DNA from 3 places in the Pseudomonas sp. VD-NE ins genome. Region 3 is predicted to be linked to each of the others. Evidence: predicted binding sites of a transcription regulator. Region 3 holds the regulator's gene; each other region holds the start of a gene.
The links. The regulator sigma-54, encoded in region 3, starts transcription at its own class of promoters, with help from an activator protein. The targets are predictions, from matches to a motif close to ANTGGCATNNANNTTGCTNT.
Positions count from the first base shown of each region.

Region 1: a site for sigma-54 is predicted at 6,411-6,430, ahead of flgB (flagellar basal body rod protein FlgB). Genes of this name have one in related genera too.
Region 2: a site for sigma-54 is predicted at 7,476-7,495, ahead of RMV17_RS09020 (circularly permuted type 2 ATP-grasp protein). Genes of this name have one in related genera too.

Region 1 is NZ_CP134772.1:4,948,534-4,959,182, forward strand. Features, by position in the region: gene RMV17_RS22070 (ribonucleoside-diphosphate reductase subunit alpha) at 238-3,132, shown strand; gene flgE (flagellar hook protein FlgE) at 3,409-4,743, opposite strand; gene flgD (flagellar hook assembly protein FlgD) at 4,775-5,500, opposite strand; gene flgC (flagellar basal body rod protein FlgC) at 5,516-5,959, opposite strand; gene flgB (flagellar basal body rod protein FlgB) at 5,963-6,370, opposite strand; gene cheR (protein-glutamate O-methyltransferase CheR) at 6,738-7,565, opposite strand; gene RMV17_RS22100 (chemotaxis protein CheV) at 7,612-8,544, opposite strand; gene flgA (flagellar basal body P-ring formation chaperone FlgA) at 8,627-9,388, shown strand; gene flgM (flagellar biosynthesis anti-sigma factor FlgM) at 9,537-9,863, shown strand; gene RMV17_RS22115 (flagellar protein FlgN) at 9,912-10,379, shown strand; gene RMV17_RS22120 (flagellar regulator YcgR PilZN domain-containing protein) at 10,468-10,649, shown strand, end outside.
Region 2 is NZ_CP134772.1:2,041,215-2,051,863, reverse strand. Features, by position in the region: gene RMV17_RS09045 (3-hydroxyacyl-CoA dehydrogenase NAD-binding domain-containing protein) at 1-1,512, opposite strand, end outside; gene RMV17_RS09040 (acetyl-CoA C-acetyltransferase) at 1,537-2,742, opposite strand; gene RMV17_RS09035 (cytochrome c) at 3,328-4,149, shown strand; gene RMV17_RS09030 (transglutaminase family protein) at 4,271-5,074, opposite strand; gene RMV17_RS09025 (alpha-E domain-containing protein) at 5,071-6,021, opposite strand; gene RMV17_RS09020 (circularly permuted type 2 ATP-grasp protein) at 6,034-7,443, opposite strand; gene RMV17_RS09015 (ribonuclease E inhibitor RraB) at 7,986-8,333, opposite strand; gene RMV17_RS09010 (hypothetical protein) at 8,543-8,776, opposite strand; gene speE (polyamine aminopropyltransferase) at 9,023-9,898, opposite strand; gene RMV17_RS09000 (PLDc N-terminal domain-containing protein) at 10,136-10,327, opposite strand; gene RMV17_RS08995 (hypothetical protein) at 10,405-10,649, opposite strand, start outside.
Region 3 is NZ_CP134772.1:1,037,906-1,048,554, forward strand. Features, by position in the region: gene RMV17_RS04345 (hypothetical protein) at 1-88, shown strand, start outside; gene RMV17_RS04350 (superoxide dismutase) at 90-701, shown strand; gene RMV17_RS04355 (ZIP family metal transporter) at 732-1,625, shown strand; gene RMV17_RS04360 (HPr family phosphocarrier protein) at 1,717-1,992, opposite strand; gene rapZ (RNase adapter RapZ) at 2,008-2,865, opposite strand; gene ptsN (PTS IIA-like nitrogen regulatory protein PtsN) at 2,868-3,332, opposite strand; gene hpf (ribosome hibernation-promoting factor, HPF/YfiA family) at 3,344-3,652, opposite strand; gene RMV17_RS04380 (RNA polymerase factor sigma-54) at 3,726-5,219, opposite strand; gene lptB (LPS export ABC transporter ATP-binding protein) at 5,407-6,132, opposite strand; gene lptA (lipopolysaccharide transport periplasmic protein LptA) at 6,132-6,677, opposite strand; gene lptC (LPS export ABC transporter periplasmic protein LptC) at 6,664-7,236, opposite strand; gene RMV17_RS04400 (KdsC family phosphatase) at 7,245-7,769, opposite strand; gene RMV17_RS04405 (KpsF/GutQ family sugar-phosphate isomerase) at 7,769-8,743, opposite strand; gene RMV17_RS04410 (ATP-binding cassette domain-containing protein) at 9,019-9,828, shown strand; gene mlaE (lipid asymmetry maintenance ABC transporter permease subunit MlaE) at 9,828-10,625, shown strand; gene mlaD (outer membrane lipid asymmetry maintenance protein MlaD) at 10,625-10,649, shown strand, end outside.

The DNA.
Region 1 (10,649 bases), 2.8 Mb from region 3:
GTTGGAAACGACCGGAACGGTACGGGTGTTGCAGTCATTACTGTCACCCAGGAAGGAATCCGGCTCGAGCCCTGGCTCGCAGCCAAAAACTTCGGCAAGGATGCGGCGTCATTAGCCTTTTTCCTACTGGTCCGAAGTTGTTATGCCCGACGCCCGTCGGTTGTAGTGCTTCGGACCAGAACGGTGAGCACCATGATGGTGCCCAAACAAACATAGAGAATGTGGAGATCACCCCCCATGCAAACCGACACAACTCGCGAGAACCCGCAGGGCACCTTGCCGCAGGCCGCCGATTCGAATTCGGATCTGGCAGCCACCGCGCCTGGCCAACTGCGCGTGATCAAGCGTAATGGCACTGTCGTTCCTTACACCGATGACAAGATCACCGTCGCTATCACCAAAGCGTTCCTCGCAGTTGAAGGCGGCACCGCTGCCGCTTCGTCGCGAATCCACGACACCGTTGCGCGCCTGACCGAACAAGTCACCGCAACCTTCAAGCGTCGCATGCCGTCGGGTGGCACCATCCACATCGAAGAAATCCAGGACCAGGTCGAACTGGCCCTGATGCGTGCTGGCGAGCAGAAAGTCGCGCGCGACTACGTGATCTACCGCGACGGCCGTTCGAAAGAGCGCGCTGCCCACGCTCCGGTCGAAGAAGCGGTCAACGCTCACCCGTCGATCCGCATCACCCGTGCTGACGGTAGCTTGGCGCCGCTGGACATGGGCCGCCTGAACACCATCGTTACCGAAGCGTGCGAAGGTCTGGAAGAAGTCGACGGCGACCTGATCCAGCGCGAAACCCTGAAAAACCTCTACGACGGCGTAGCCCTGACCGACGTCAACACCGCGCTGGTAATGACCGCGCGTACGCTGGTCGAGCGCGAGCCGAACTACTCGTTCGTGACCGCCCGCCTGCTGATGGACACCCTGCGTGCCGAAGGCCTGGGCTTCCTCGGTGTGGCCGAAAGCGCCACTCACCACGAAATGGCCGACCTGTACGCCAAGGCACTGCCGGCTTACATCGCCAAAGGTATCGAGTTCGAACTGCTGAACCCTGTGCTGGCCTCCTTCGACCTGGAAAAACTGGGCAAGGCGATCAACCACGAGCGTGATCAGCAATTCACCTACCTGGGCCTGCAAACCCTGTACGACCGTTACTTCATCCACAAGGATGGCGTGCGTTTCGAACTGCCGCAGATCTTCTTCATGCGCGTGGCCATGGGCCTGGCGATCGAAGAGAAGCAGAAAGAAGACCGTGCGATCGAGTTCTACAACCTGCTGTCGTCCTTCGACTACATGTCGTCGACCCCGACCCTGTTCAACGCCGGTACCCTGCGTCCACAACTGTCGAGCTGCTACCTGACCACCGTGCCGGATGACCTGTCGGGCATCTACCACGCGATCCACGACAACGCCATGTTGTCGAAATTTGCTGGCGGTCTGGGCAACGACTGGACGCCGGTGCGTGCACTGGGTTCGTACATCAAGGGCACCAACGGCAAGTCGCAAGGCGTGGTTCCGTTCCTCAAAGTGGTGAACGACACCGCCGTCGCCGTTAACCAGGGTGGCAAGCGCAAAGGCGCTGTGTGTGCCTACCTGGAAACCTGGCACATGGACATCGAAGAGTTCATCGAACTGCGCAAGAACACCGGTGATGATCGTCGTCGTACCCACGACATGAACACCGCCAACTGGATCCCTGACCTGTTCATGAAGCGTGTCTTCGATGACGGCAAGTGGACCCTGTTCTCGCCATCCGAAGTGCCGGACCTGCACGACCTGACCGGTAAAGCCTTCGAAGAGCGCTACGAGTACTACGAAGCCCTGACCGAATACCCAGGCAAGGTCAAACTGTTCAAGACCATCCAGGCCAAAGACCTGTGGCGCAAAATGCTCTCCATGCTGTTTGAAACCGGCCACCCATGGCTGACTTTCAAAGACCCGTGCAACCTGCGCAGCCCGCAGCAGCACGTCGGCGTGGTTCACAGCTCGAACCTGTGCACCGAGATCACCTTGAACACCAACAAGGACGAGATCGCCGTTTGCAACCTGGGCTCGATCAACCTGCCGAACCACATCGTGGATGGCAAGCTGGACACCGCCAAGCTGGAACGCACCGTAAACACCGCCGTGCGCATGCTCGATAACGTGATCGACATCAACTACTACTCGGTGCCGCAAGCGAAGAACTCCAACTTCAAGCACCGTCCGGTCGGTCTGGGCATCATGGGCTTCCAGGACGCTTTGTACCTGCAGCACATCCCTTACGGTTCCGACGCTGCCGTCGAGTTCGCCGACAAGTCGATGGAAGCGGTCAGCTACTACGCGATCCAGGCGTCCTGCGACCTGGCTGACGAGCGTGGCGCGTACGAGACGTTCCAGGGTTCGCTGTGGTCCAAAGGTATCCTGCCGCTGGATTCGCAACAGATCCTGATCGAGCAACGTGGCCAGAAGTACATCGATGTCGACCTGAACGAAACCCTCGACTGGGCACCGGTTCGCGCCCGTGTACAGAAAGGTATTCGTAACTCCAACATCATGGCCATCGCACCGACCGCGACCATCGCCAACATCACTGGCGTATCGCAGTCGATCGAACCGACCTACCAGAACCTCTATGTGAAATCGAACCTGTCGGGCGAATTCACCGTGATCAACCCGTACCTGGTTCGCGACCTCAAGGCTCGCGGCCTGTGGGACTCGGTCATGATCAACGACCTGAAGTACTACGACGGTTCGGTTCAGCAGATCGAGCGCATCCCGCAAGAACTCAAAGAGCTCTACGCGACCGCGTTCGAAGTGGACACCAAGTGGATCGTTGACGCCGCCAGCCGTCGTCAGAAGTGGATCGACCAGGCCCAGTCGCTGAACCTGTACATCGCTGGCGCATCGGGCAAGAAGCTCGACGTGACCTACCGCATGGCCTGGTACCGTGGTCTGAAAACCACTTACTACCTCCGTGCCCTGGCCGCGACCAGCACCGAGAAGTCGACCATCAACACCGGCAAGCTGAACGCTGTATCCAGCGGCGGCAACCACGGCGACGATTCGGTTCTGGCAGCACCTGCCGGTCCTGCTCCAGTGCCAAAGGCTTGCGCGATCGACGAGCCGGATTGCGAAGCTTGCCAATAAGCTGAGCTGACTCAGGCGTTGCGAGACGCCTGATACGCTCCAGGCAAAAGAAACCCCCGACAGACTTCTGGTGTGTCGGGGGTTTTCTTTTGCCCGAGAGAAAAAGCCCTTCCCTCTCACGCCCGTCGTATCTGACAACCCTGAGTGTCCAGGAGAACGGAGGCAGAGTGAATACTTCCGGCACAACTGTTCCGCAGAACTACCGTCCATCCCCTTACCACGCCCACAAAAAAGCCCCTCGAAACGAGGGGCTCCTGGGTACGACTCAAACCAGAATCAGGTCATCTGAATGATGGTCTGCATGATGGTGCTCTGAGTGGAAATGGTCTTCGCGTTCGCCTGATAGTTGCTCTGGCCCTTGATCAGGTCCACCAGCTCATTGGTCAGGTTCACGTTCGACTCTTCCAGCGAGTTCGACTGGATGGAACCCAGTGTGCCGGTTTCCGGCGCGTCATAACCCGGGATACCCGAAGCGAAGGTTTCCTTCCAGCTGGTGCCGCCCACGGCTTGCAGACCTTGTTCGTTGGTGAAGCTGGCCAGTGCAACCTGGCCGATCGCCTTGTTCTGGTTGTTGCTGAAGTTGGCGAACAGCGTACCGGTACCGTCGATGGTCAGGTTGGTGATCTGGCCAGTGGCGTAACCATCCTGAGTCGGGATCGTACGCGAGGTATCCGCGTTGTACTGAGTGGTCTTGGCCAGGGAAACGGTCACGCCATTCGGGTTGGCAGCCGCGCCGTTAGGCGTGAAGTTGCCATTGGTCACGGTGCCCGGCACCCAGTTTTTCAGTGTCAGATCGCTGCTGATCACCGCAGGATCACCTGCAACAGGGGCAGGAGTGCTGACCTGAAGCAGCTTGCCGGAACTGTCGAACGTCAGAGTCGAAGCAGTGGGTGGGACAGTCACCGGATTACTACCGGTCGCGTCCGGGTTACGCCCATCGACCAGCGTATACACCTTCCAGGTGTTTTCGCCCGTCTTCACAACATACTGATCCATGTTGTGCTTGTTGCCCTGGGTGTCATAGATCGGGGTGCTGAACGACTCGGTGTAAGTCTCGACCTTGGACGGGTCGAACTTGACAGCGGTGGCGCCCGTATCAACGATCACCTTTGCCGATGAGTTCAGGTTGATGCTCGAAGCCACGGCCGACGTGGACTTCGGCGCCAGGTTCGAGGTGTCGATCTTAAGGTCGGTCAACACGCCCTTGATGATCTTGCCGCTGGAATCCACAGCGTAACCTTGCAGGCGCGAGGTGTAGTCGGTGTTGGTGATGAAACCGGCGTCGTCGACTTTGAAAGTACCGGCACGGGTGTAGGAAATCGAGCCGTTGTTGCTCATGGTGAAGAAGCCGGAACCGTTGATGCCCATGTCCAACACGTTGCCGGTGTTGTTGATGTCACCCTGGGTGAACTGCTGGGAAACGTTGGCCAGGCGCACACCGTTGCCGATGACTTTGCTGCCGGTGCCCAGACGGGTTGCCGAGTAAACGTCTTCGAATTCTGCGCGGGACGATTTGAAACCGGCGGTCGCGACGTTGGCGATGTTGTTGCCCGTCACGTCCAGTTGTTTGTTGGCTGCATAGAGACCGCTAAGGCCGATATTGAAAGACATATTCCACTCCTTTGTTGCCGGTTAGTCGGCTCTATATACCAATGGTTTGTACTTTGGACAGGGCAACGGAGCCCTTGCCAGCGAGGTTGAGCATCAGCTCACCGCCGGTCTGGCTGATCGTCACGCTGTTGACCGTTGCCGGCAGGTAAGTCGCCAGATCGGTCGCGGTGCCGTTGATCGGTGCGCTCGCCTTGAAGGTGTAGGTACCGGTCGGCACGAGGGTGCCGGACGTGTCCTTGCCGTCCCAGGTGAAGCTGGCACTGCCAGCGGCGCGACTGCCCAGATCGATGGTGCGAACCGCCTTGCCGCTGCTGTCGGTGATGGTCACGGTACCTTCAGCAATGGACGTCGACAGGTTCACCGAACCGGTCAGGCCTTTGCTCGGGTCGTCGAGCTGCGCGGTGTTGGTCTGCACGATGACGTTGCGACCGACCAGCGACGAAGCCTGCAGCGCTTGCGACGAGTTGTAGTTGCCGGCCAGGCCGCTCACGGTGCTGTTGAGCGTGGTGATGCCTTCGAGGCTGCTGAACTGCGCCAACTGCGCAACGAATGCGCTGTTGTCCTGCGGGTCGAGCGGGTTCTGGTTTTTCAGCTGGGTAACCAGCAATTGCAGGAACGCGTCCTTGCCCAGCGCTTGACCGCCGGTGGCACTGTTGGTCGCCGAAGCGATGCCGCCCGTCGTCGTGCTGCTGGTCTTCGACGAGTTAGCCAGTACGTCTTTCAGACTAGGGGTGCTGGTGGTATCGGTAACACTCATGGCAGTCGCCCCTTATTACTGACCGAGGGTCAGTACTTTCTGCATCATGGTTTTGGCGGTGTTCATCATTTCGGCGTTGGTCTGGAACGAACGGCTCGCGGAAATCATGTCGGCCATTTCTTCCACCACGTTGACATTCGGGTAGTAGACATAGCCTTTGGCATCAGCCGCCGGATGATTCGGCTCGTAGCGCGCTTCGAGGTTGCTCTGGTCTTCGACCACACCGAGCACCTGTACGCCCTGACCGGCCGCGTCCTGGCTCTGGAACAGCGAGTTGCTGCCGCTGTTCTGGCCGCCCTGGAACATGGTGGCGAACACCGGGTGACGGGCGCGATAGGTCTGGTCGATGCTCGACGAGACGGTTTCGGCGTTGGCGATGTTCGAGGCCACGGTGTTCAAACGCGTGGTCTGTGCGCTCATGCCGCTGCCGGCAATGTTGAAAACGCTGGACAGGGACATGGATTACTCTCCGCGCAGGGCTGATACCAGCCCTTTGAATTTGCTGTTGAGCAGGGTGAAGCTGGCCTGGAAGCCGACGGCGTTTTCCGCGTAGTTCGACTGTTCCAGTTGGGCGTCCACGGTGTTCTGGTCGATCGAAGGTTGCATCGGCGTGCGATACATCAGCGATTCGTCGCCGTTGCCCAGGCCTTCAGCTTCGATGTGACGGCTGTTGGTCATGTTCAGGGCGATGGTGCCGTTGGCGTTTTTCTGGGTCTGTGCTTCAAGCACTTTGGAGAAGTCCAGATCCCGCGCCTTGTAGTTCGGGGTGTCGGCGTTGGCGATGTTGTTGGCCAGCACTTCGGCACGCTGGGCGCGGAAGCCCAATGCCTTTTCGTGAATGCCGAGCGCTTTATCGAAGCTGATGCTCATGTCGGGAACCTTCAGGTGACCGGTTTTTCGTAACTGAGCTTTAGCAAGCGCCGTGCCAAGCCACAACCCCCCCATAAACCGGGGCTTTGCCGGAAGTCGGCAAAGCGGCAATGCCAGAAAAGCGGCAACCGGTTTCCGCCGGATGCCGCTTTTCTGCCGCTTGCCGTCCTTGCCAGGTCAGCGCAGATCCCTGTGGGACCGAGCCTGCTCGCGAAAGCGGTGTGTCAGTCGCCAACTGTGTTACTGACAGACCCCTTTCGCGAGCAGGCTCGCTCCCACAAGGAGTTGTGGTGTTCGTGGGAAATCATTCGGGCAAAAAAAACGGCAGGCCTTTGCGGGCCTGCCGTTTTTTGTGTTGCCGATGCAATCACTTCGCCTGGTAAATGATCCCCGGGCTGCACTGCACCATCTGGTAATGGTCCGGCAAACCGTTCAGCGCTTCGGACGCGCCAAGGAACAGATAACCGCCCGGCTTCAAGGTGCTGTGAATGCGCAACAGGATGTCTTTCTTCACTTCGGCAGAGAAGTAGATCAACACGTTGCGGCAGAACACGATGTCGAACTTGCCCAGCGCGGCATAGCTGTCGAGCAGGTTGAACGAGCGGAACTCCACGCGGTTCTTGATCGGCGCCTTGATCACCCAGCGCCCCGGCCCTTTCGGGTCGAAGTAACGCTGCAGACGTTCCGGCGACAAACCGCGACCGATGGCCAGGCTGTCGTACTCGCCGGTTTTGCAGTTGGTCAGCATAAGGCCGGACAGATCGGTGGCAACGATCTGCACACCCATCTTCAACTGGCCAAGGTTGCTGCGCTCGAACTCGTCGATCGACATCGACAGCGAGTACGGTTCCTGGCCCGACGAGCACGCCGCTGACCAGATCCGCAGGCGCTGGTTGGGGCTGGCCTTGATCGCTTCAGGCAGCACCTTGTTCTTCAAGACTTCAAACGGATAGGTGTCACGAAACCACAGGGTTTCGTTGGTCGTCATGGCATCGACCACCTGCTCGCGCAAACCGCTGCGCGGCTGGGTCTGGATGCGCTGAACCAGCTCACCCAGGGATTTGATGCCTTGCTGCTCCATCAGTTTGTTGAGACGGCTCGAGACCAGGTACTGCTTGTTTTCACCGAGCAAAATGCCACAGGCTTTTTCCAGGAAGACCCGGAACTGTTCGAAATCCAAATTACCCGTAGACAATGATGCCGCCTCTTAAATCGTGTTGACCGCCAGGGACAAAACGCCCCTAGCTGATATCTGCTGCTTTGATCCGGTCGACTACCCGGGATGCCAGGTCATCAGGACGGAATTTGGCCAGAAAGTCATCAGCACCGACTTTCTTGACCATCGCCTGATTGAATACCCCGGACAACGAAGTATGCAGGATGATATGAAGCTTTTGCATGCGCGGGTCAGCGCGAATCTCGGCCGTCAAAGTGTATCCGTCCATCTCCGGCATCTCGATGTCGGAGATCATCATCAGAAACTCTTCTTCCGGCTTTTTGCCTTCGTCGACCAGCTTGCGCAGGTAATCCAGCGCTTGCTTGCCGTCGTTCAGCGCGATCACTTCGACGCCAATCGTCTGCAGGCAACGTGTGACCTGCTTGCGCGCTACCGATGAGTCATCGACCGTCAAGACACGCAACGACAGTGCCTTGGTCTGGGTCTCGACATCGACCACGCCCACCGAAATCGCTTCCGGTGTCGGCGCAACTTCCGCCAGCACTTTCTCGACGTCGATGATTTCGACTAACTGATTGTCCACCCGAGTCACAGCGGTCAGGTAATGATCGCGACCCGTGCCCTTGGGCGGTGGATGAATCTCTTCCCAGTTCATGTTGACGATGCGCTCCACCGAGCGGACCAGGAAACCCTGGGTCTTGGTGTTGTACTCCGTGATGATCACAAACGGGTTGTTCTTGTCCTTCAACGCTCCAGAACCGGTGGCCATTGCCAGATCAAGGATCGGAATGGTCGCCCCCCGGATATTTGCCACCCCGCACACGACAGGACTGGACTTGGGCATCAACGTCAGCGACGGGCACTGCAACACTTCCCGCACCTTGAACACGTTGATTCCATAGAGCTGCTGACCGTCGAGACGGAACAACAACAGCTCCAGGCGATTCTGCCCTACCAGTTGCGTGCGCTGGTTCACCGAATCCATTACACCAGCCATGCCCAGACTCCTACACCAACGCCAAGTGTTGTTGCGACGCACATTCATTGCTAAACGGCACGGCGCTTGCTTTTTAACTCGTATGAACGCTCAAACGACATTTTTTCGACGCCTGACATCTCCCCTCCGCAGAGGGCTTTGTGTAGCGTCCGCCATTTGCTGCTTTTTCGCTGGCAGCCCTGCCATTGCTGATGCGGTTACCTTGCCTGACATGCTTATCGGCGTCACTCAGGGCTTTCTTGAGTTCACCGTAGAAGACTATCTGGCTACCAGTCAAACGGAAGGCCGCTACGAAATCGAAGTCAACCAGCTCGACCCCCGTATGCGCATGCCTATGTGCGACAAGGAATTGACAGCGACTTTGGAGAGCCCGGCACGGCCGTTGGGCCGGGTTACCGTGAAGGTTCGCTGCGAAGGCGCCTCGCCCTGGACCGTGTTCGTGCCCGCTCAAGTCCGCCTGTTTCGCGAGATTGTGACCACCACCCGACCGCTGAAACGTGCGGGGATTATCGAACCACAGGACGTGACCCTGCGTGAGCGCGACGTGAGCACGATCAACCAAGGCTTCCTGACGTCGGTAGACGAAGCGATCGGGCAGAAATTAACCCGACCAACGGTAGCCGATCAGGTCATTACCCTGGTTCATCTGGAACAGGCCGAAGTCATTCGCAAGGGCGATCAAGTGGTCATCACCGCCCGCAGCGGCACGCTCGCCGTGCGCATGCCCGGGGAAGCGCTGGCCAATGGCGGTTTGAAAGAGCAGATCCGCGTGAAAAACCTCAACTCGCAACGGGTCATCAAGGCGCAAGTCACCGCGCCGGGCCAAGTGGAAGTCGCGATGTAGAAAACTGGCGCTGACCCCGGCTGTTCCCTAAACTGTGCCGCAGCAGGACACGCGCCGGCGCATGCAAGGCTCATTGTAAATGTGCCTAAAGTTTTCCAGGGGATGGCCGAAAACATGGCAAGCGTCCAAATTCCCAGAGGTTTTTATCATGGTCATCGATTTCAGCCGTTTGAACAGCTCCTCGTCACTTACGGGCAGTACACGTACCAGCAACGCCAAGGAAACCGCCGAAACCGGCACCTCCGCGCCGCTGAATACCCAGGCCGAACCGGCCAGTACCGCAAAAAGCGGGGAATCGGTACACCTCAGCAATGAGGCTCAACAGTTGCAGAAGGTCACTGACAAGCTGCGCGATCAACCTGCTGTCGACAAAGCCCGTGTGGCCGAGTTGAAAGCCGCGATTGCCGATGGCAGCTATAAAGTCGACAGCAACCGTGTAGCCAGCAAACTGCTCAACTTCGAAGCCCAGCGCTAGGCCTTTGCCTGCGCCAGGCTTTTGGACGCTTAAAACCCAAGGCCAGCCATGCACGACACTAATTTATTGCAATTGATCAACGACGACTTTGCTCCAGCTCAACAATTGCTGGAGTTGCTGCAAACCGAATCCCTCGCGTTGCACGGTCGCGACATGCCACTGCTGGAAGAAATTCTGGCGCACAAACAGGCATTGATCATTCTGCTTGAACAGCATGGCCGCAAGCGCAGTGAAATCCTCGCCAGCCTCAACCTGCCGACTGATCGTGCAGGTCTTGAGCAACTGGCTGGCCAGTCGAGCATTGGCGATCAGTTGCTGAGCCAGGGCGATGCCCTGACCGATCTGATCGCTCAATGCCAGGCGGCCAACGTCAAAAATGGCCAGTCGATCCAGATCCAGCAGGCCGCCACGGCCAATCAGCTGAAGATCCTCACCGGTGGTGAGGCGCCGGCGCTGTATAACGCCAGCGGAACGTTTGCCAAGCCCGCCACACCGCGTCCGCTCAGCCAGGCATGAGCCGTTGATGCGCCAGCTCTATCAACCCGCGAAACATGCTGGCAAAATGCTGGCTAGTCGTCATATTTTGTCTGGAGATTGATAAACCGTGTCCAACGCCCTCAGCGCGGATGATGCTCCGCAGCCCCCTAAGGTGCTTACCACGCCACTGGAAATCTCCAGCAACCTGCGCCAGCTGCAAGAAAGCCACGATCCGCTGATCATCACCTTTCATGAGCGCAGCCAGCGCTTCCAGAGTTACCTGATCAAAGTCGACCGCGACAGCGCTTC
Region 2 (10,649 bases), 1.0 Mb from region 3:
GCGCGAAGTGAAGAAGCCGCGACTGTCGTTGACCACGATCGGGGTTTTCTTGATTTGCAGAACGAAATCGAAACCGCGCGCGAGGGTTTCATCGCTGGTCTGTGTACCTTTGATGATTTCCACCAACGGCATTTTTTCCACCGGGCTGAAGAAATGCAGGCCGATGAACTTGCCAGGATCAGGCACCGCCGTAGCCAGCCCGGTGATAGGCAACGTCGATGTATTCGAAGCGATGACCGCTTCGGCGCCGACAACTTGCTGGGCGGCAGAGGAAACCCTGGCCTTGAGATCGCGGTCCTCAAATACCGCTTCGATGATCAGATCGCAACCCGCCAGGTCGGCATCACTCTCGGACGGTTGGATCCGCGCCAACACCTCATCACGCTTCGAAGCATCCATCTGTCCGCGGGCGACTTTCTTGTCCAGTAACGCGGCAGAATGTGCTTTGCCTTTTTCGGCGGCAGCCAGATTGACGTCCTTGAGCACCACTTCAATACCCGCCGAAGCACTGACAAATGCAATCCCCGCGCCCATCATCCCTGCGCCAAGCACGCCGACCTTGCGCGTGACATACGGCGCAAAACCCTGCGGCCGCGAACCTCCGGCGTTGATCTCGTTGAGCTGAAACCAGAACGTGCCGATCAGGTTTTTCGAGATCTGCCCGGTGGTCAGTTCGGTGAAGTAACGGGTTTCGATCAGGTGCGCGGTGTCGAAATCGACCTGAGCGCCCTCGACTGCCGCGCAGAGGATTTTCTCTGGCGCGGGCATTGTCCCTTGGGTCTTGCTGCGCAGAATCGACGGCGCAATCGCCAGCATCTGCGCAACTTTCGGATTCGACGGCGTGCCGCCCGGAATCTGATAACCCTTCACATCCCAGCGTTGCACCGCGTTCGGGTTGGCAACAATCCACGCACGCGCCTTGGCCAGCAGCGCCTCACGATCCGCCGCCAGCTCATCGATCAGGCCGGCCTGCAACGCCTGTTGCGGGCGCACCTTTTTGCCTTCAAGCAAATAAGGCAGCGCTTTCTCGAGACCGAGCATGCGCACCATGCGCACCACCCCGCCGCCGCCCGGCAACAGGCCAAGGGTCACTTCCGGCAGACCGAGTTGCACCGATGCATCGTCCAATGCCACGCGGTGATGACAGGCGAGGCAGATTTCCCAACCGCCGCCCAACGCCGCGCCGTTGATCGCCGCGACCACCGGTTTGCCGAGTGTTTCCAGAGTGCGCAATTGCCCCTTGAGGGCCAGCACCATGTCATAGAAGGCTTTGGCTTCAGGCTTGCCGACCTTGATCAGTTCATTGAGGTCGCCGCCGGCAAAGAAGGTTTTCTTCGCCGAAGTAATGATGACGCCGGCGATATTGTCTTTATCTTCCACCAACCGGGTGACGCACGCGGCCATCGCCTCGCGGTACACAGCGTTCATGGTGTTGGCGCTCTGGCCCGGCATGTCGATGGTCAGCACGACGATCGCGTCCTGGCCTTTTTCGTAACGAATGGCTTCGCTCATAACAAGGTTCCTTGAATTCGGGGCTCAGAGGCGTTCGATGATGGTGGCAATGCCCATGCCGCCGCCGACGCACAGCGTCGCCAGGCCATAGCGCAGGTGCCGCGCTTCCAGTTCATCGAGCAAGGTGCCGAGGATCGCGCACCCCGTGGCGCCCAGCGGGTGGCCCATGGCGATGGAGCCGCCGTTGACATTGACCTTGTCCGGATCGACGGCCATGTCCTTGATGAACTTCAGCACCACCGAAGCAAACGCTTCGTTGACTTCGAACAGGTCGATGTCTTCCGCGCGCAGTCCAGCCTTGGCCAGCGCTTTACGCGTTGCCGGCGCAGGGCCGGTGAGCATGATGGTGGGATCGGTGCTGGTCACCGCCGTGGCGACAATTCGCGCCCGCGGTTGCAGGCCCAGTGCCCGACCTTTGGCCTCGGAGCCGATCAGCATCAGCGCCGCACCGTCGACGATCCCGGAACTGTTGCCCGGCGTGTGCACGTGATTGATCCGCTCGACATGGCTGTACACCCGCAGCGCGGTCGCGTCGAAGCCCATTTGCCCGATCATTTCGAAACTCGGTTTGAGCTTGCCCAAGCCCTCAAGGGTCGACTCGGCGCGAATGAACTCATCCTGATCGAGCAGGATGATGCCGTTCTGATCCTGCACCGGCACCAACGATTTATTGAACGAGCCATCGGCCCGCGCGCGCGCGGCCTTCTGCTGCGAGTGCAGCGCGTAGGCATCGACGTCGTGACGACTGAACCCCTCAAGCGTGGCGATCAAATCCGCACCAACGCCTTGCGGGGTGAAGTGGCTGTGCAGGTTGGTTTGCGGGTCCAGCGCCCAGGCGCCGCCATCGCTGCCCATCGGCACCCGCGACATCGACTCGACGCCGCCGACCACCACCAGATCTTCAAACCCGGAGCGTACTTTCATCGCGCCGAGGTTGACCGCTTCCAGTCCCGAGGCGCAGAAACGGTTGATCTGCACACCGGCAACGCTGACATCCCAATCGGCCACTTGCACCGCGGTTTTGGCGATGTCCGAGCCTTGATCGCCAATCGGCGTGACGCAACCGAGCACCACGTCATCGACCTGGCTGGTGTCCAGCGCAGTGCGCGCTTGTAGCGCGGTCAGCAGGCCGGCGACCAGATTCACCGGTTTGACGCTGTGCAGGGCACCATCGGCTTTGCCCTTACCGCGGGGCGTGCGTAATGCATCGAATATCAAAGCTTGGGTCATGACGTCCTCGAACCTGTGCGGTGAGTGATTTCTTGTGCCTTCACTCTTGACCCGAGCGGTCGCGGATTCAATGACCACAGCGCTCAATACGCTTGACGCACACGCTCAGACGGACGGTCACAGAAGGCTGGGTGAACCGGTTCAGGTCGGCGAGTTGTCTAGCCAGCGGGCGGCAAAGAAGCTGGCAATAAGCCTCATGCTTTTTTAATCGCGATTTCCAGCAACTCCATATGAAATGGATCTAAGCCAAGCGTGACGCGGGCCCTAAGGTAGTACATGTACGTCAGGGTCGTCGGGTTTTGCCGAGGCCGACGTTCTTCAACAGGAAGTGCAGCGCTTGCCGTCATGGATATGCAGGCAAGCATCAGGAAATAACAATAAAGGCGGTCAAGCCATGTTCAAACAACCGAAAGTTCGTCAAGCAGGGCTCATTCTTTTCGCCACGACGCTGTTGTTGATTTTGCCGAATCTGACCAAGGTCATCGGTTGAATCGAGCGGCAGGTGCTGTTTATCACCACTGAAAATGTGACTGGCCCGCTACCCGGGCCAGCGTGGCTGTGCCAATCTTTGCGCACTCTCACGACATGGACGGCGATCATTTGAAAGCGCTCATTGTGTTCGGGGCCATGCTGCTGAGCATGCCCTTGTCTGCCGCACAGTTGGATCTGCAACTGGGTGCAAACAGCCGCACCTGGCAGACCGAAGAACTGCTCAAGCATCCTCAAGTGCAAACCCTCACGATCAAAAACGATGTGTCCTACAAGAAGGAGATGACCTATCGCGCCGTGCCTGTGGCCGCGCTGCTGATCGGGATCAAACCGCAGGATCACCTGCAAGCGGTGGCACTGGACGGCTTTGCCGCGGAACTGGCTGCGGCTCCGTTACTCAACCACGACGGCGCACGGGCCTGGCTGGCCATCGAAGATCCGGCGCAGCCGTGGCCACCGCTGTCGGAAGGCAAGCACAGCGCCGGGCCGTTTTATCTGGTCTGGACGGATCCGCAGGCGGGCAATATCAGCCCGGAGCAATGGCCGTTCGAAGTCGCAAGCATCAAGCGCATGGCGCCGGTGGCCGAGCGCTTCCCTGCCCTGCTGCCGGATCCTGCGTTGAAGGCGAATGACCCGGTGAACCAAGGGTTTGCGCTGTTTCAGAAAAACTGTCTGGCGTGTCACCGATTGAACGGTGCGGGGGATGCGCAATTCGGGCCGGATCTGAATATTCCGTATAACCCGACCGAGTATTTCGGCGCGGATTTCCTCAAGCGCTACATTCGTGATCCGCAGAGTTTGCGTCAGTGGCCGCAGGCGAAAATGCCGGGGTTTTCGGAGGCCGTGTTGCCGGAGGGGGATTTGCAGATGTTGATCGGGTATTTGCAACACATGGCTGGGCGGAAGGTTAAGCCGTAAGCCTTAGAGTGTTATGACTGGCCACTTCGCTGGCAAGCCAGCTCCCACAGGGTATGCGCAGAGTTCGAATCAGCGGTCATCCTGTGGGAGCTGGCTTGCCAGCGATAGGGGTATCCCGAATCTATTGTTGCTGGACGGAGATCACGGGGGTCGGCGAGACGAACACTTTCGCGTGCATCTGCTCACACCCACCGCCCCGACGCATGCCGCGCACCGGGCAGGCATCCAGATAATCCAGGCCCACCGCCAGTTTCAGGTGCCGCTCCGGCCGCGCCAGTTGATTGGTTACGTCAAAGCTGTACCAAGCGTCATCCAGCCACGCTTCGGCCCAGGCGTGACTGGCCAGATGCTCGCAATCTTCGCTGTACAAATACCCTGATACATAACGCGACGGAATCCCGAGGCTGCGTGCGCATGCCAGAAATGCGTGAGCATGATCCTGGCAAACACCCGCACGCCCGGCGAAGGCCTCAGCGGCGCTGGTATCGACCTCGGTGGAACCCGGCGTGTAAGTCATGTGCTGATTCAAACCGTGCATCAAATCAATCAACGCCGTGCGATCCCGCCGCTGTTTGCAGGACCTCTCGGCAAACGCGCGCAACGCCTCATCCGCCTCGGTCAACCGGGTAAAGCGCAGGAACGGCAGCGCCGACTGGCTCTCATGCTCGGCCTCGCGGAGCTCATCGATATCAACCTGACCTCGCGCACCGATGATGATCGCCTCGTGCGGTTCATCCATGGTCAGCACGTGCAGGATATTGCCGAACGGATCGAGTTGCGCGCGCACCGGGCGCGGCAAATCGAGCTGCCAGCTCAACACGTGCTGACGCTCGCTGTCGTGAGGTGTCAGCCGCAGGTACTGGATGCTCGCCCGCACCTGATCTTCGTAGTGATAGGTGGTCTCGTGGCTTATGGAAAGTCTCATGCAGCCTCCAGGTAGGAACTGTGAATGGCGTTGCCCAACTGGCGCACCAGCGGGATGAATTCGGTCAGCCACGCGTGCAGGCCTTCCTCGAGAATTTCGTTGATGCCGGTGTAGCGCAGGCGCGCGTCCATCTCTGCCGCCAGACGCTGCGCCGGTCGGCCGTTGGCGCCGGGCAACTGCGCGAGAATCTGATCGATCTCTTCGGTGCAGGCCCGCAGCGAGCGGGGCACATCGGCGCGCAACAAGAGCAGCTCGGCGACATGCCGGGCGCCGGGCGCATCGCGATAGATTTCGGTGTAGGCCTCAAACGACGACAAGGCTCTTAGCAACGCACTCCATTGGTAATAGGCGTGGGCGGTGCCATCACTGACCGCTTCAGCTTGGTCGCCAGCCATTTCATAGCGGGCATCGAGTAACCGCAGTGTGTTGTCCGCACGCTCAATGAAGGTGCCTAGGCGAATAAAGCGAAATGCATCGTTGCGCATGATCGTGCCGTAGGACGCACCACGAAACAGGTGCGAACGCTCCTTGATCCATTCGCAGAAACGGCTCATGCCATAGCGACTAAGGCCCTGTTCGGCGATCCCGCGAATCTCCAGCCACGTCGAATTGATGTTTTCCCACATGTCCGCCGTGATGCGCCCGCGCACGGCGTGGGCACTGGCCCGCGCCGCGCCGAGGCAGCTGTAGATGCTCGCCGGGTTGGCCGCATCGAGAGCGAAAAAGTGCAGCAGGCGTTCAGCATGTAGCGCGCCGTGACGTTCCAGATAATCGTCGAGGGTGCCGGTGATCAACAGCGGCATGGCCAATTCGTGCAAACCATCGCCGCGACCGTCCTGCGGCATCAGCGACAGCGAATAACTGATGTCGAGCATCCGTGCGAGGTTTTCCGCCCGCTCCAGGTAACGCGACATCCAATACAGATCCGAGGCAGTTCTACTTAACATGGCAAGCTTCCTTCAATCCTCGACCACCCAGGTGTCCTTGGTTCCGCCACCCTGAGAGGAATTCACCACCAGGGAGCCTTCACGCAATGCGACGCGGGTCAAACCGCCGGGCACCACGCGGGTTTCGCGCCCGGACAAGACAAACGGACGCAAGTCGATATGGCGCGGCGCGATGCCGTTTTCGACAAAGGTCGGACAGGTCGACAGCGACAATGTGGGTTGCGCGATGTATGCGTGGGGCTTGGCTTTGATCCGCTCGCGGAAGGCATCGATTTCCGCTTTCGTCGATGCCGGCCCCACCAACATGCCGTAACCGCCGGAACCCTGGGTTTCCTTGACCACCAGATCCGGAAGATTGGCCAGCACATGGGAAAGTTCAGACGGGTTGCGGCATTGCCAGGTCGGCACGTTCTTCAGGATCGGCTCTTCGTCGAGGTAGAAACGGATCATGTCGGTGACAAACGGATACACCGATTTGTCGTCCGCCACGCCGGTGCCGATGGCATTGGCCAACACGACGTTGCCCGAGCGATAAGACGAGAGCAGCCCCGGCACACCGAGCATCGAGTCGGGGTTGAACGCCAGCGGATCGAGGAACGCGTCGTCGAGGCGGCGGTAAATCACGTCCACCGCTTTCGGGCCGTCGGTGGTGCGCATGAACACCTTGTCGTCACGCACGAACAGATCTGCGCCTTCGACCAGTTCCACGCCCATTTCCCGCGCCAGAAACGCGTGTTCGAAGAATGCACTGTTGAAGCGACCCGGCGTCAGCACCACCACACTCGGGTCGTCGATCGGACTTGAGCTTTTCAGGGTATCGAGCAACAGGTTCGGGTAGTGATCGATCGGCGCAATGCGCTGGGCGGCGAACAGCTCCGGGAACAGGCGCATCATCATCTTGCGGTCTTCGAGCATGTAGCTCACGCCGCTCGGTGTGCGCAGGTTGTCTTCGAGCACGTAATAGGTGCCGTCGCCATCGCGCACCAGATCGACGCCGGAGATGTGCGAATAGATATCGCGGTGCAGATCCAGGCCCTGCATCGCCAACTGATATTGCTCGTTGGCCAATACCTGTTCAGCTGGAATGATTCCGGCCTTGATAATGCGCTGCTCGTGATAGAGGTCGGCGAGGAACATGTTCAGCGCCTTGACCCGCTGAATACAGCCGCGCTCGACGATCCGCCATTCACTGGCGGGAATACTGCGCGGGATGGTGTCGAAAGGAATCAGGCGCTCGGTGCCCTGCTCGTCCCCATAGAGCGTGAAGGTGATGCCGGCGCGATGGAACAGCAAGTCAGCCTCGCGTCGCCGTTGGGCCAGCAGTTCGTCAGGCGTGTCGGCCAGCCAGCGGGCGAACTCCCGATAATGCGGGCGAACCTGGCCGCCGGCATCGTACATCTCATCAAAATAGGTGCGGATCATGCCGTACTCCTTGTCACCCGGACATACAGGCCTTCGCAAGGCCCGTGCCATCGGCATAAACGCTTTGATTTCAATCGGTTGGAAATACACGCCGCAGGCACCGCACCATTCCTGTGCGGCAAATGCCCCAACCGGATTGCCCCCGCTTCATTGCGACGCACTGCATCGCCTATCACCAGCATAGTCAGAGTTGATTTCACTGCCCGGCGCTGCTTGCGGATAATCCGCGCATTCGCTGCAAAACTTCCCCGCGCACAGCGCCGCGAAGTCGCCAGCTCAACTGACCTGGACTGCCCTCGCAGCCCGCCCCGCTGTAACCCTGACCGGTTTCCTCTCCTTATCGGTCTTCCCTTTTAGCCACCCTCTCCGGTGGCTTTTTTTTGCCTTTTGGAAATGTTTTGAAAGCAAAAGCAAAAGATCGCAGCCTTCGGCAGCTCCTACATGAATCTGTGTAGGAGCTGCCGAAGGCTGCGATCTTTTGATCTTTAAAAATGGCAACGGCCAACCCAGAGGTCAGCCGTTGGTAATCAAATAACCTGAGATCAGTTCAAACGGTGGCGATTGCGCACCTCCTGCTTCACGCCCCAGCCTTCGATAATACCGCCCAGAGGTTCAACCACGGCAGAGAATCCCTGCTCGAAGTCACCGATATCGTCATATGTCGCGTACATCACTTTGCTTAATTCCAGCGCCCACGCACCGTCATCACGCACGCTGACCTGGGCATTGATGGATTCACCGCGAAATTTGCCTGCCGCCCTGCGCGCCCGCTCCTCGTCCGGGAAAATCGCGTAGAACTCGATGGGATGGAACCGGGAAAAATCGAAACCGCCTTCTTTCATGCGGCGCAGAACATTGCTGCTGATGTCTTCTTGATAGGCTGTGCTCATGAATCGTCCCCCTCGCATAGATGGATAGACTTTCCGTATTCCCGCCCCGGGCCTTAGGCCAAAGTACGACGGCAACGTGGTTGCACGCGGGAACAAGCATGTAGCTGACAAGACCAGACCTTAGCGATCCGTTCGCTGATCTCGCTTGCAGAGTAGCCCCAAGATAGAGCTGCTGCCAAGGCCTGGTTGCTTCGGATGAAGGAAGATTTTCAGATTGGAGTGATGCTGCGGATTTCGATGCTGTTCTGGGTTTTCAGGCTTTTCACCCCGGCATCGGCGGTACGCCCTTCCAGATCATTCAGGTCCAGTTCGGCGGCGACGGGCAGAAGCCGTGCCTTGATCAATCGAGCGGCCTCATCATCGCTGGGGCATTCCGCGCGCTCGAACACCTCATCGACAATTTCACCATGATCGTCCACGAAAGTGACTTTCCACTTTTGCATCGGTGCCTCCTCGATCAAACCCGCAAATGGGCTTACACCTATCTCGACTGTGTACGCCGAAAGTTGGTTCAAAAGGATTACAGCGGGCGCAGATGAAAAAAACGACATCTATGGTAGGAGTTGCCGAAGGCTGCGATCTTTTGGGACGCAGAGCATCCCCGGCTACATTCCCACGCAGAGCGTGGGAACGATCAACAGTCCGATTTCGCTAGCAGGCTCGCTCCCACAGGGATATTGCAGTGTTCTTTAGTCGTTGCTTGGCTTGTTGATCGCCTGCAGCACGTACTGCGGCAAGGCGAACGCGCCAATGTGGATTTCCGGGTTGTAGTAACGGGTGACGATGCCGCTGCCGATGAAGCGCTGTTGCAGGATTTCACGGCTCAGCTTGCGGTAGGCCGGGTTGGTCGAGCCCCAGGCGAAGGTCATCGAACCGCCGATGTAGGTCGGCACTGCCGCTTGATAGAAGTGCCAGTCCGGGAACAGGCTGTTCAGACGCCCGGCGGTGGTTTTCACTTCGTCGATCTGCATGAACGGCGTGCCGTTCTGGGTCACCAGAATGCCGCCTTCGTTCAGGCAGCGATGGCAGGCCTGATAGAAGTTCTCCGAGAACAACACTTCGCCCGGGCCGATCGGGTCAGTGGAGTCGGAGATGATCACGTCGAATTTTTCCGTGGTGGTGGCGACGAAACGCATGCCATCGTCGATCACCAGGTTCAGACGCGGATCGTCGTAGGCGCCGCTGGAGTGGTTCGGCAGGAACTCTTTACACATGTCGACCACGGTGCCGTCGATCTCGACCATGGTGATGTGCTCGACGCCGGCGTGCTTAGTCACTTCGCGCAGCATGCCGCCGTCACCACCGCCGATGATCAGCACGCGCTTGGCGCTGCCGTGAGCGAGGATCGGCACGTGAGTGAGCATTTCGTGGTAGATGAATTCGTCGGCTTCGGTGGTCTGGATCACGCCGTCCAGCGCCATTACACGACCCATGCGCGGGTTCTGGAAAATCACCAGGTGCTGGTGTTCGGTGCGCACTTCGTGCAGCAGTTTTTCCATGCGAAAACGCTGGCCGTAGCCTTCGTAGAGGGTTTCCAGGTACTCGCTGGTTTTGGTGACGGTCATGGTCAAGTGCTCCGATGAATGCGCGGGCGCCAATCGTGGGGACGATTGCCCGGGAAAGGCGCGCATTCTACGTTGCCGAAGATGACAGGTCGAACCTCACTTCATCGACAACCCGCAATCCCTGTGGGAGCTGGCTTGCCAGCGATAGGGTCAACTCGGTTTGTCAGTGACACCGCAGTGATCCTATCGCTGGCAAGCCAGCTCCCACAGGTTTTGGGTCGCTCACGAAGTTTGCGGCTAGATTCTGACGTTGCCGCGCGGTCCGGCAATCGCCCAGATGATCAGGCCCAGCACCGGCAGGAGGATGATCAGCAGCACCCAGACGATTTTCATCCCGGTGGTGGCACCGCTTTTCAGCACATTGATGATGGCCCAGATGTCGAGGGCAAGGATGATCAGGCCAATCAGACCGTTGAACGTGGAACCCATGGTGTCGCTCCAGAATAGTGGCATGCACTTTTAGGATAGACGGTCGCGCGCAGGGTTCCCTTTTATTGCAATTGCGCTCAGACGTGAACGGCGATCTTCAGGGCTTCGAGCGATGGCGCGGCGGCGATGCCGACTTCGGCGCACAGTTCCAGCACCCGAGGCACGTCGTTGCCGAAGACCAACACCATTTGCAATTCGTCGTCGAGCAGTTGGCTGAAGTTCATCAGCGTGTAGCCGCCGTTTTCCTTGTTCATGCTGCTCATCTGCACCTGTATGCGATTGAGCGCAGTCAGGGCTTCGGTCTTGGCCAGTTGCTTGGGTT
Region 3 (10,649 bases):
CGAATACCCGCGCACCCAGCGCCTGCTGCACCCGGATACCGGCAATGCGCGCCGCGCGCCTGCCCCTCATCACCATGGAGTCCATTGAAATGGCTTTTACCTTGCCTGCCTTGCCTTACGCCTACGACGCCCTCGAGCCGCATATCGATGCGCAGACCATGGAAATTCACTACACCAAGCATCACCAGACGTACATCAACAACCTCAACGCGGCGGTAGAAGGCACTGAATACGCCGAATGGCCGGTGGAAAAACTCGTCGCCAGCGTTAAGGACCTGCCGGAAAAACTCCGTGCGGCAGTGATCAATCAGGGCGGCGGTCATGCCAACCACTCGCTGTTCTGGGAAGTGATGGTACCGAGCGGCGGCGGCAAACCGGACGGCGCGTTGGCCAAGGCCATCGATGAGCAACTGGGCGGCCTCGACAGCTTCAAGGAAGCCTTCACCAAAGCCGCGCTTACCCGCTTCGGCAGCGGATGGGCCTGGCTCAGCGTGACCCCGGAAAAGAAACTGGTGGTGGAAAGCAGCGGCAACCAGGACAGCCCGTTGATGAACGGCAATACGCCGATTCTCGGTCTCGACGTCTGGGAGCATGCCTACTACTTGCGTTATCAGAACCGTCGCCCGGAATACATCAACGCGTTTTACAACGTAATCAATTGGCCTGAAGTGGCTGCGCGCTATCAGGCCGCACTGGTTTAAGTCTTCTATAAAAACAATCCAAGGCTGACTATGGGCACTGAGACACTGGCGATCGGAAGTGGGCGTATGTTTCGTTACGCAGTGGGATCGCTATTGCTGTTGGCGGGCATGACCTTGCTGGTCGCCCACGGACTGGAATGGCTGAATCTGGAACCGAGGCTGTTGCGGGCGTTGCAGGGTGGCGCGATCTGCGCGCTTGGCACTGCGCTTGGCGCTGTGCCGGTGCTGGTGATTCGACGCATGCCGCAGGCGCTCAGCGATACCTTGCTGGGTTTTGGCGCCGGGGTGATGCTGGCAGCGACGGCGTTTTCGCTGATCGTGCCGGGCATTGCCGCCGCGCAAGGCCTCGGTCTGACTGCGTGGGGCTCCAGTGGCCTGATCTGCTTCGGCATCATGCTCGGCGCTTTCGGGCTGTATCTGGTCGATCGCAAAGTTTCCGGCGCGTCCCCGGAAATGCTCGTCGGCACAGTCGAGCATCCGGTGATTCCGCCACGGATCTGGCTGTTCGTGTTCGCCATCATTGCCCATAACATCCCGGAAGGCATGGCCGTCGGCGTTTCCGCCGGTGGCGGCATGCCGGATGCGGACAGTCTGGCCATGGGCATCGCTTTGCAGGATGTACCGGAAGGTCTGGTGATTGCGCTGGTATTGGCCGGGGCAGGGATGTCACGGGTCAAGGCATTCCTGATCGGTGCGGTGTCAGGCCTGGTCGAGCCGGTGTTTGCGTTGCTGTGTGCGTGGCTGGTCGGTCTGGCGCAGGTATTGTTGCCATTAGGTCTGGCACTGGCGGCGGGGGCGATGTTGCTGGTGGTGACTCACGAGGTCATCCCGGAATCACGGCGCCATGGTCATGACAAACTGGCCAGTCTTGGCCTGTTGATCGGGTTTTGTCTGATGATGGTGATGGATACCGCATTAGGTTGAAGATCAAAAGATCGCAGCCTTCGGCAGCTCCTACATTGGAATGCGTTCACTGTAGGAGCTGCCGCAGGCTGCGATCTTTTGATGTTGGCTGTCAGCCACCTTCGTCGAAATAGTTGTTGATCAACGCCACCAGCGCATCCAGCGCTTCCTGTTCCTGATGCCCTTCAGTACTCAGATAGATTTTGGTGCCCTTGCCAGCCGCCAGCATCATCATTGCCATGATGCTTTTGCCATCAACCGTGGTCTCCGGTGTGCGGCCCACTCTGATCGAGCAATCCGGATACTGCCCGGCCACCCCGACAAACTTGGCCGATGCGCGGGCATGCAGGCCCAGCTTGTTGATGATTTCGATTTCCAGAGCAGGCATCGCGGTGTGAATCCTTTAAGTGAGGTCGCGGTGGCGAACCTGGACGTTCTTCAGGGTTTTCTGCAGGGCCTGACCCAGACGTTCGGTCAGGTAGACGGAGCGGTGATGCCCGCCGGTGCAGCCAATGGCAATGGTGACGTAGGCGCGGTTGCTCGCAGCGAAGCGCGGCAGCCACTTGTGCAGGTAGGCGAAAATGTCCTGGAACATTTCTTCGACCTCCGGCTGCGCCGCCAGGTATTCAGCCACCGGCGCATCGAGACCCGATTGCGCGCGCAGTTCCGGCTTCCAGTACGGATTGGGCAGGCAGCGCACATCGAACACCAGATCCGCATCCACCGGCATCCCGCGCTTGAAGCCGAAGGACTCGACCAGAAATGCGGTCCCCGGCTCCGGCTGGTTCAGCAGGCGCAGCTTGATCGAGTCGCGCAGCTGATACAGGTTCAGATTGGTGGTGTTGATCTTCAGGTCCGCGAGATCGGCAATCGGGCCGAGCAGGGCGGTTTCATCCTGGATCGCCTCGGCCAGCGAGCGGTTGGCATTGCTCAGCGGATGGCGACGGCGGGTTTCGGAAAAACGCTTGAGCAGGGTTTCTTCGTCGGCATCCAGATACAGTACGTCGCACTGGATGTGCTTGCTGCGGACATCTTCAAGCAGTTCGGGAAAGCGCGTCAGGTGGCTCGGCAGGTTGCGCGCATCGATCGATACGGCCACCAGCGGCTGCGCCAGTTCAGTGTGAATCAGCGCACGTTCGGCCAGTTCCGGCAGCAAGCCTGCCGGCAGGTTGTCGATGCAGTAGTAACCGTTGTCCTCAAGGACATCCAGTGCGGTACTTTTACCCGAGCCGGAACGGCCACTGACAATGATCAAGCGCATGATTAGTGCCCGTTCTGCTCGTCCAGGACAACCTGATACAAGGCTTCGTTGCTCGCAGCGCTGCGCAGTTTATCGCGCACGTCCTTGCGATCGAGCATGCTGGCGATCTGACGCAGCAACTCCAGGTGCGCATCGGTGGCGGCTTCCGGGACCAGCAAAACGAACAGCAGGTCAACCGGAGCGCCATCAATGGCGTCGAAATCGATTGGCGTATCAAGGTGCATCAAGGCACTGATAGGCGACTGGCACCCCTTGAGACGGCAGTGAGGAATGGCGATGCCGTTGCCAAAACCGGTGGAACCGAGTTTTTCACGGGCAATCAACGCCTCGAAGACATCTTGCATCTCCAGAGCCGGCACTTCGCGGGCGATCAGGTTGGCAATTTGTTCGAGGGCTTTCTTTTTACTGCCGCCCGGCACGTTCACGAGGGAACGGCCGGGGGTCAGGATACTTTCAAGTCGGATCATGGGGTGGGGGGTTATCGACCGGTAGCGCCCTGGAGCAGGCTCTGGGTCTTTTCCTTATGCTTTTTGAGTTGTTTATCCAGCTTGTCGGTCAAGGCGTCGATCGCCGCGTACATATCGGTATGTTCCGCGTTGGCGACCACTTCGCTGCCGGGTATATGCAAGGTGGCTTCGATTTTCTGCTTCAGCTTTTCGACGCACATCGTGACTTGCACGTTGGTGATCTTGTCGAAATGGCGCTCTAATCGTTGAAGTTTCTCATTGATGTAGTCGCGCAGAGGTTCGGTCACTTCCAGTTGGTGTCCACTGATGTTGACTTGCATACAGCTTCTCCTTCGTTGCCAGTGCATAAAGCGGCAGGCTGGATAGCCTGCCACTGGAACGCTGTAACGTGGCTTACATCAACCGCTTGCGTTCGCTCGAAGGCGCGATCCCTAAGGATTCGCGGTACTTGGCGACGGTGCGGCGAGCCACCTGAATGCCTTGTGCCTCCAGTAAACCAGCGATCTTGCTGTCACTCAACGGCTTTTTCTGATTTTCCGCGGCAACCAGTTTTTTGATGATCGCGCGGATCGCCGTAGACGAGCATTCGCCGCCTTCGGAGGTGCTGACGTGGCTGGAGAAAAAGTATTTCAGTTCATAAATACCGCGTGGGGTATGCATGAACTTTTGCGTGGTCACCCGGGAAATTGTTGATTCGTGCATGCCGACCGCCTCAGCGATGTCGTGCAGGACCAACGGCTTCATGGCTTCGTCGCCGTACTCCAGAAAACCGCGCTGATGCTCGACGATCTGGGTGGCTACTTTCATCAATGTTTCGTTGCGGCTCTGCAGGCTCTTGATGAACCAGCGGGCTTCCTGCAACTGATTGCGCATGAAGGTGTTGTCGGCGCTGGTGTCGGCGCGACGGACGAAACCGGCGTACTGCGCGTTGACCCGTAGGCGTGGCACCGACTCCTGATTGAGTTCGACCAGCCAGCGCTCGTTGTCCTTGCGCACGATAACGTCGGGGACAACGTACTCGGCTTCGGTGGATTCGATTTGCGAACCCGGACGTGGATTAAGGCTCTGCACCAACTCGATGACCTGGCGCAACTCGTCTTCCTTGAGCTTCATGCGTCGCATCAGCTGGCTGTAGTCGCGGCCGCCCAGCAGGTCGATGTAATCGCTGACCAGACGCTTGGCTTCAGCCAGCCAAGGCGTCTTGGCTGGTAGCTGGCGTAATTGCAGCAGCAGGCATTCGCCGAGATTGCGCGCGCCGATGCCGGCCGGTTCGAACTGCTGAATGCGGTGCAGGACGGCTTCGATTTCGTCCAGCTCAATGTCCAGCTCAGGATCGAACGCCTCGAGGATCTCTTCGAGGGTTTCGTCCAGGTAGCCCTGATTGTTGATGCAGTCGATCAGGGTCACGGCGATCAGGCGATCGGTGTCGGACATCGGTGCGAGGTTCAATTGCCACAGCAGATGGCTTTGCAGGCTTTCGCCAGCGGAGGTGCGGGTGGTGAAGTCCCACTCATCGTCATCGCTGCTCGGCAGGCTGCTGGCGCTGGTCTGGTAGACGTCTTCCCAGGCCGTGTCGACCGGAAGCTCATTGGGGATGCGCTCGTTCCATTCGCCGTCCTCGAGGTTGTCCACCGTCGGGGCGGTCTCCTGGTAGGAAGGTTCCTGGATCTCGGTGTTGGGCTTCTGTTCGGCGTTGTCGGCCAGGGGATCGGAATTGTCGAAGTCGTCGCCTTCTTCCTGGCGTTCGAGCATCGGATTGGATTCCAGAGCCTCCTGGATTTCCTGTTGCAGATCCAGGGTCGACAATTGGAGCAGGCGGATGGCCTGTTGCAGCTGCGGTGTCATCGTCAGCTGCTGGCCCATTCTCAAGACTAGCGATGGTTTCATGGCAGGGGCTTAACACCTTATTCGCCGGCGCTATGCGCCATCCACTACAGGGCGCCGAAGCGCCAAACTTAAGCAAATTATATGCCTGAAACTGAAGTGTTTGCCTAGAGCGCTGTAACAATTAAAGCGTATTAAATCCTGCTTGAATCGATACAGCGCCCCGGCGGCGCACCGGGTACTGTTGCGCTTACAGGCGGAACTCGTGGCCCAGATACACTTCCTTGACCAGATCGTTGGCCAGGATGGTTTCTGCATCGCCTTCGGCAATCAACTGACCGTCGTTGACGATGTAAGCGGTTTCGCAGATATCCAGCGTCTCACGGACGTTGTGGTCGGTGATCAATACACCGATGCCCTTGGCCTTGAGGTGGTGGATGATCTGCTTGATGTCGCCAACCGAAATCGGGTCGACACCGGCGAACGGTTCGTCGAGCAGGATGAATTTCGGTGCAGTCGCCAGAGCGCGGGCGATTTCCACCCGGCGGCGTTCGCCACCGGACAGGCTCATGCCGAGGTTGTCGCGAATGTGGCTGATGTGGAATTCCTGCAGCAGGCTTTCCAGCTCCTTGCGACGGCCGGCCTTGTCGAGCTCCTGGCGGGTCTCGAGGATGGCCATGATGTTATCGGCCACCGACAGTTTGCGGAAGATCGACGCTTCTTGCGGCAGATAGCCGATACCGGCCTTGGCGCGACCGTGCATCGGCTGGTGGCTGACGTCCAGATCGTCGATCAGCACACGGCCCTGATCGGCCTGTACCAGGCCGACGATCATGTAGAAGCACGTGGTCTTGCCGGCGCCGTTTGGCCCGAGCAGGCCGACGATCTGGCCGCTGTCGATCGATAGGCTGACGTCACGCACGACCTGGCGGCTTTTATAGGCCTTGGCCAGGTGCTGAGCTTTCAGAGTTGCCATTACTGGGTTTTCTCGTCGGTTTTCTTCTTCGGCTGGATCACCATATCGATGCGCGGACGCGCTTCGGTGACCTTGCTGCCGGTAGCGCGACCGGCGCTGGCCAGTTTCTTCACGGTGTCATAGACGATTTTCTCGCCTTGAGTCGTGTTGTTGTCCTTGTCGACAACCTTGGCCTTGTCGATCAGCACAACGCGGTTCTGCGCGGCGTGGTACTGGATCGTCACGCCCCAGCCCTGTACAGGCTTGGTGTCGCCAGCGGTCTGCAGTTGTTCGAAGTAGGCAAGGTTGCCCACCGAAGTCACCACGTCAATATCGCCGGCCGGGGTGCGGGTGATGGTCACGGTATTGCCGGTCACCTTCATCGAGCCCTGAGTGATGATCACGTCACCCTTATAGGTGGCGATGCCGTTCTTGTCATCCAGCTGGGCGTCGTCGGCCTGAATGCGGATAGGTTGCTGCTGATCGTTCGGCAGAGCCCAGGCGCTCACGCTTCCCAGTGCTGCGCCCAGACTGAGCAAAATAGGGAGGGTTTTAACGAGCCTCATACTGTCCTCTTACGTTCGATAGCAGGTGTATCCTGCTTTCCTTCAGGTACGCTTTCATTCCAACGCCAGTCGATACACCGCCAGCGCCGTCGATTCTAACGGGTTGCTCGGTCTGCGCATATTGCTCCTGCGGGAACACGGTCATGCGCGTGGAGGTCACCAACAGATCGCGGTTCTGCTCATCGGTGCGCTTGATGCGTACCGAATCGATCAATTCGACTTGTGTGCCACCCGAATTCACTTCGCCACGCTCACTGGTCACGTGCCATGGAAACTCCGTTCCGCGGTACATGTTCAGGTCGGGCTTGGTGACCAGAGTGATATCGGTTGCCTTGACGTGCTCGGCCTTGTCGGAAGTCATTTCGTACTGCACTTTGCCGTCCGGCAAATATTGCAGGGTATGCGTGTTGGTTGCATACCAGTCGATAGGCGTTTCGACCGAGCTCACCGGTGGCTTGTCGAGGAAGCGTTCCGGGCTGATGTTCCAGTAGCCCACCGCGGCGAATATCGCCGCGATGCAGCCGAACAGCAGGAAGTTGCGAAATTTTTTGCTGAACATGGTTTGGCTCACAGGTACGCGGCGTTGGCCGCATCGAGGCGGCCCTGGGCGCGCAGGATCAATTCGCAGAATTCGCGGGCGGCACCTTCGCCACCACGGGCTCGGGTTACACCATGGGCGTGTTCGCGGACGAAATCGGCTGCGTTGGCAACCGCCATTCCCAGGCCTACACGGCGGATCACCGGCAGGTCGGGCAGGTCGTCACCGAGATAGGCGACCTCTTCGTAGCTTAGGCCCAGTTGCTCAAGAAGACCGTCGAGAACAACCAATTTGTCTTCACGACCCTGAAACAGGTGGGGAATCCCCAGGTTTTTCGCTCGGCGCTCGACCACTGGGGTCTTGCGGCCGCTGATGATAGCGGTCTGCACGCCGGCGTTCATCAGCATTTTGATGCCTTGGCCGTCGAGGGTATTGAAAGTCTTGAATTCGCTGCCGTCTTCAAGGAAATACAGGCGCCCGTCGGTGAGGACGCCATCGACGTCGAAAACCGCCAGTTTGATCGCTTTGCCGCGTTGCAGCAGATCGTTACTCATTACATGACTCCTGCGCGCAGCAGATCGGAGAGGTTGAAGGCGCCGACCGGGCGATCTTCTTCGTCCACAACAACCAGTGCGTTGATTCGGTGATCTTCCATGATTTTCAGGGCTTCGGCGGCCAGCATCTCTGGCCGTGCAGTCTTGCCGTGGGCCGTCATTACCTGGTCGATGGTGGCGCTGCGAATGTCAATGCTGCGATCCAGCGTGCGGCGCAAGTCGCCGTCAGTGAAGATCCCGGCCAGTTTACCGTCAGTTTCAAGAATGACGGTCATGCCCAGACCTTTGCGGGTCATTTCCATCAGTGCGTCCTTGAGCAGCGTGCCGCGTTGTACTTGCGGCAATTCCTGCCCGGCGTGCATGACGTTTTCCACTTTCAGCAACAGGCGACGACCGAGCGCGCCGCCCGGGTGGGAGAAGGCGAAGTCTTCGGCGGTGAAACCGCGTGCTTCCAGCAGCGCGACGGCCAACGCATCGCCCATGACCAATGCCGCTGTCGTCGACGAGGTCGGCGCCAGATTCAGCGGACAGGCTTCATGCTCGACGTGAACGTTGAGATTGACCTCGGCGGCCTTGGCCAGCGGCGATTGCGGGTTGCCGGTGACGCTGATCAGCTGGATGCCCAGACGTTTGATCAGCGGCAGCAGGGTGACGATTTCGTTGGTCGAGCCGGAGTTCGACAGGGCCAGGATCACGTCATCGCGGGTGATCATGCCCATGTCGCCATGGCTGGCCTCGGCCGGGTGCACGAAAAATGCCGGGGTGCCGGTGCTGGCCAGGGTCGCGGCAATCTTGTTGCCGATGTGCCCGGATTTTCCCATGCCGACCACGACTACACGTCCTTTACTGGCCAGAATCATCTCGCAAGCGCGTACGAAATCGGCGTCGATATGGGGCAACAAGCCTTGTACGGCCTCCACTTCGAGTTGGATGGTGCGTTGTGCCGATTGAATCAGGTCGCTGGATTGGCTCATGTCAGAAATCGTATAGCCCGATGAAAAGGCGGCGATTATAGCGGTTATGTTGCAAAGCCTCACGCAAGTTCGTCGTGCTTTGTCATTACTCGTTACCAAAACCCGGTAAAAGAGCCCGCGCACCTGTCATATCGCCGAACTCAGGCTGGTACAAGCCTTGGGCGCGTAGCCTTTGCAGTGATATAGTTCGCCGCCAGTTCGGCCTGCCCGGGATGTACGTACTTTTTAAGTAAAGACAGGCGTCCGAGTGAGAGGCTGCATCGCAAGGAGTTTAGATGAGTGCCGATAACGCCTACGCGGTCGAGCTGAAGGGAGTCTCCTTCAAGCGCGGTGCGCGCAGCATTTTCAATAACGTCGATATTCGCATCCCGCGCGGCAAGGTCACCGGCATCATGGGGCCTTCCGGGTGTGGCAAGACCACGCTGCTGCGATTGATGGGCGCACAATTGCGTCCTGCCAGCGGCGAAGTCTGGGTCAACGGCCAGAACCTGCCTGCGCTTTCGCGCAGCGATCTGTTCGATGCGCGAAAGCACATGGGTGTGCTGTTTCAAAGCGGCGCGCTGTTCACCGATCTCGATGTGTTCGAGAACGTGGCTTTCCCCCTGCGTGTTCATACCGATTTGCCGGAAGAAATGATCCGCGACATCGTCCTGCTCAAATTGCAGGCGGTCGGTCTGCGCGGTGCCATCGAGTTGATGCCGGATGAGCTGTCCGGTGGCATGAAGCGCCGCGTCGCACTGGCGCGGGCGATTGCGCTCGATCCGCAGATTCTCATGTACGACGAACCGTTCGTCGGCCAGGACCCGATCGCCATGGGCGTGCTGGTGCGACTGATCCGCCTGCTCAACGATGCGCTGGGGATCACCAGTATCGTGGTGTCCCACGATCTGGCCGAAACCGCGAGCATCGCCGACTACATCTATGTCGTCGGTGATGGTCAGGTGCTGGGGCAGGGTACGCCGGACGAGTTGATGAACTCGGACGAGCCGCGTATCCGTCAGTTCATGACCGGCGATCCCGATGGCCCGGTGCCGTACCATTTTCCAGCGACGGATTACCGCGCAGATCTTCTGGGGAAGCGCTGATGCGCAGAATTTCATTAATAGAACGCGTGCGCCGGTTCGGCGAAGCGGCGATCGATGCCGTTGCGGTGTTCGGTCGTGCGACGCTGTTCCTGTTTCATGCGCTGCTGGGGCGTGGCGGGATCAGCGGTGGCTTCAGCCTGCTGGTCAAGCAACTGCATTCGGTCGGCGTGATGTCGCTGGTGATCATCGTCGTCTCCGGGATCTTCATCGGCATGGTGCTGGCGCTGCAGGGCTTCAGCATTCTATCGAGCTACGGTTCGGAACAGGCGGTGGGGCAGATGGTTGCGTTGACCCTGTTGCGTGAGCTCGGCCCGGTAGTGACGGCGCTGTTGTTCGCCGGTCGGGCCGGTTCGGCACTGACCGCAGAGATCGGCAACATGAAGTCCACCGAACAGCTTTCCAGTCTGGAAATGATCGGTGTCGATCCGCTCAAGTACATCATTGCCCCGCGCCTCTGGGCCGGCTTCATTTCCCTGCCGGTGCTGGCGATGATTTTCAGCGTGGTGGGCATCTGGGGCGGTTCGTGGGTGGCTGTCGACTGGCTGGGTGTGTATGAAGGCTCTTATTGGGCGAACATGCAGAACAGCGTTAATTTCACCAGTGATGTGCTCAATGGCGTGATCAAAAGTATTGTTTTCGCCTTTGTAGTGACCTGGATTGCCGTATTCCAAGGCTATGACTGTGAGCCCACTTCCGAGGGCATCAGTCGCGCCACCACCAAGACCGTGGTGTTTGCCTCGCTGGCAGTGCTCGGCCTGGACTTTATTCTGACCGCTTTGATGTTTGGAGATTTCTGATGCAAAACCGCACCCTGGAAATCG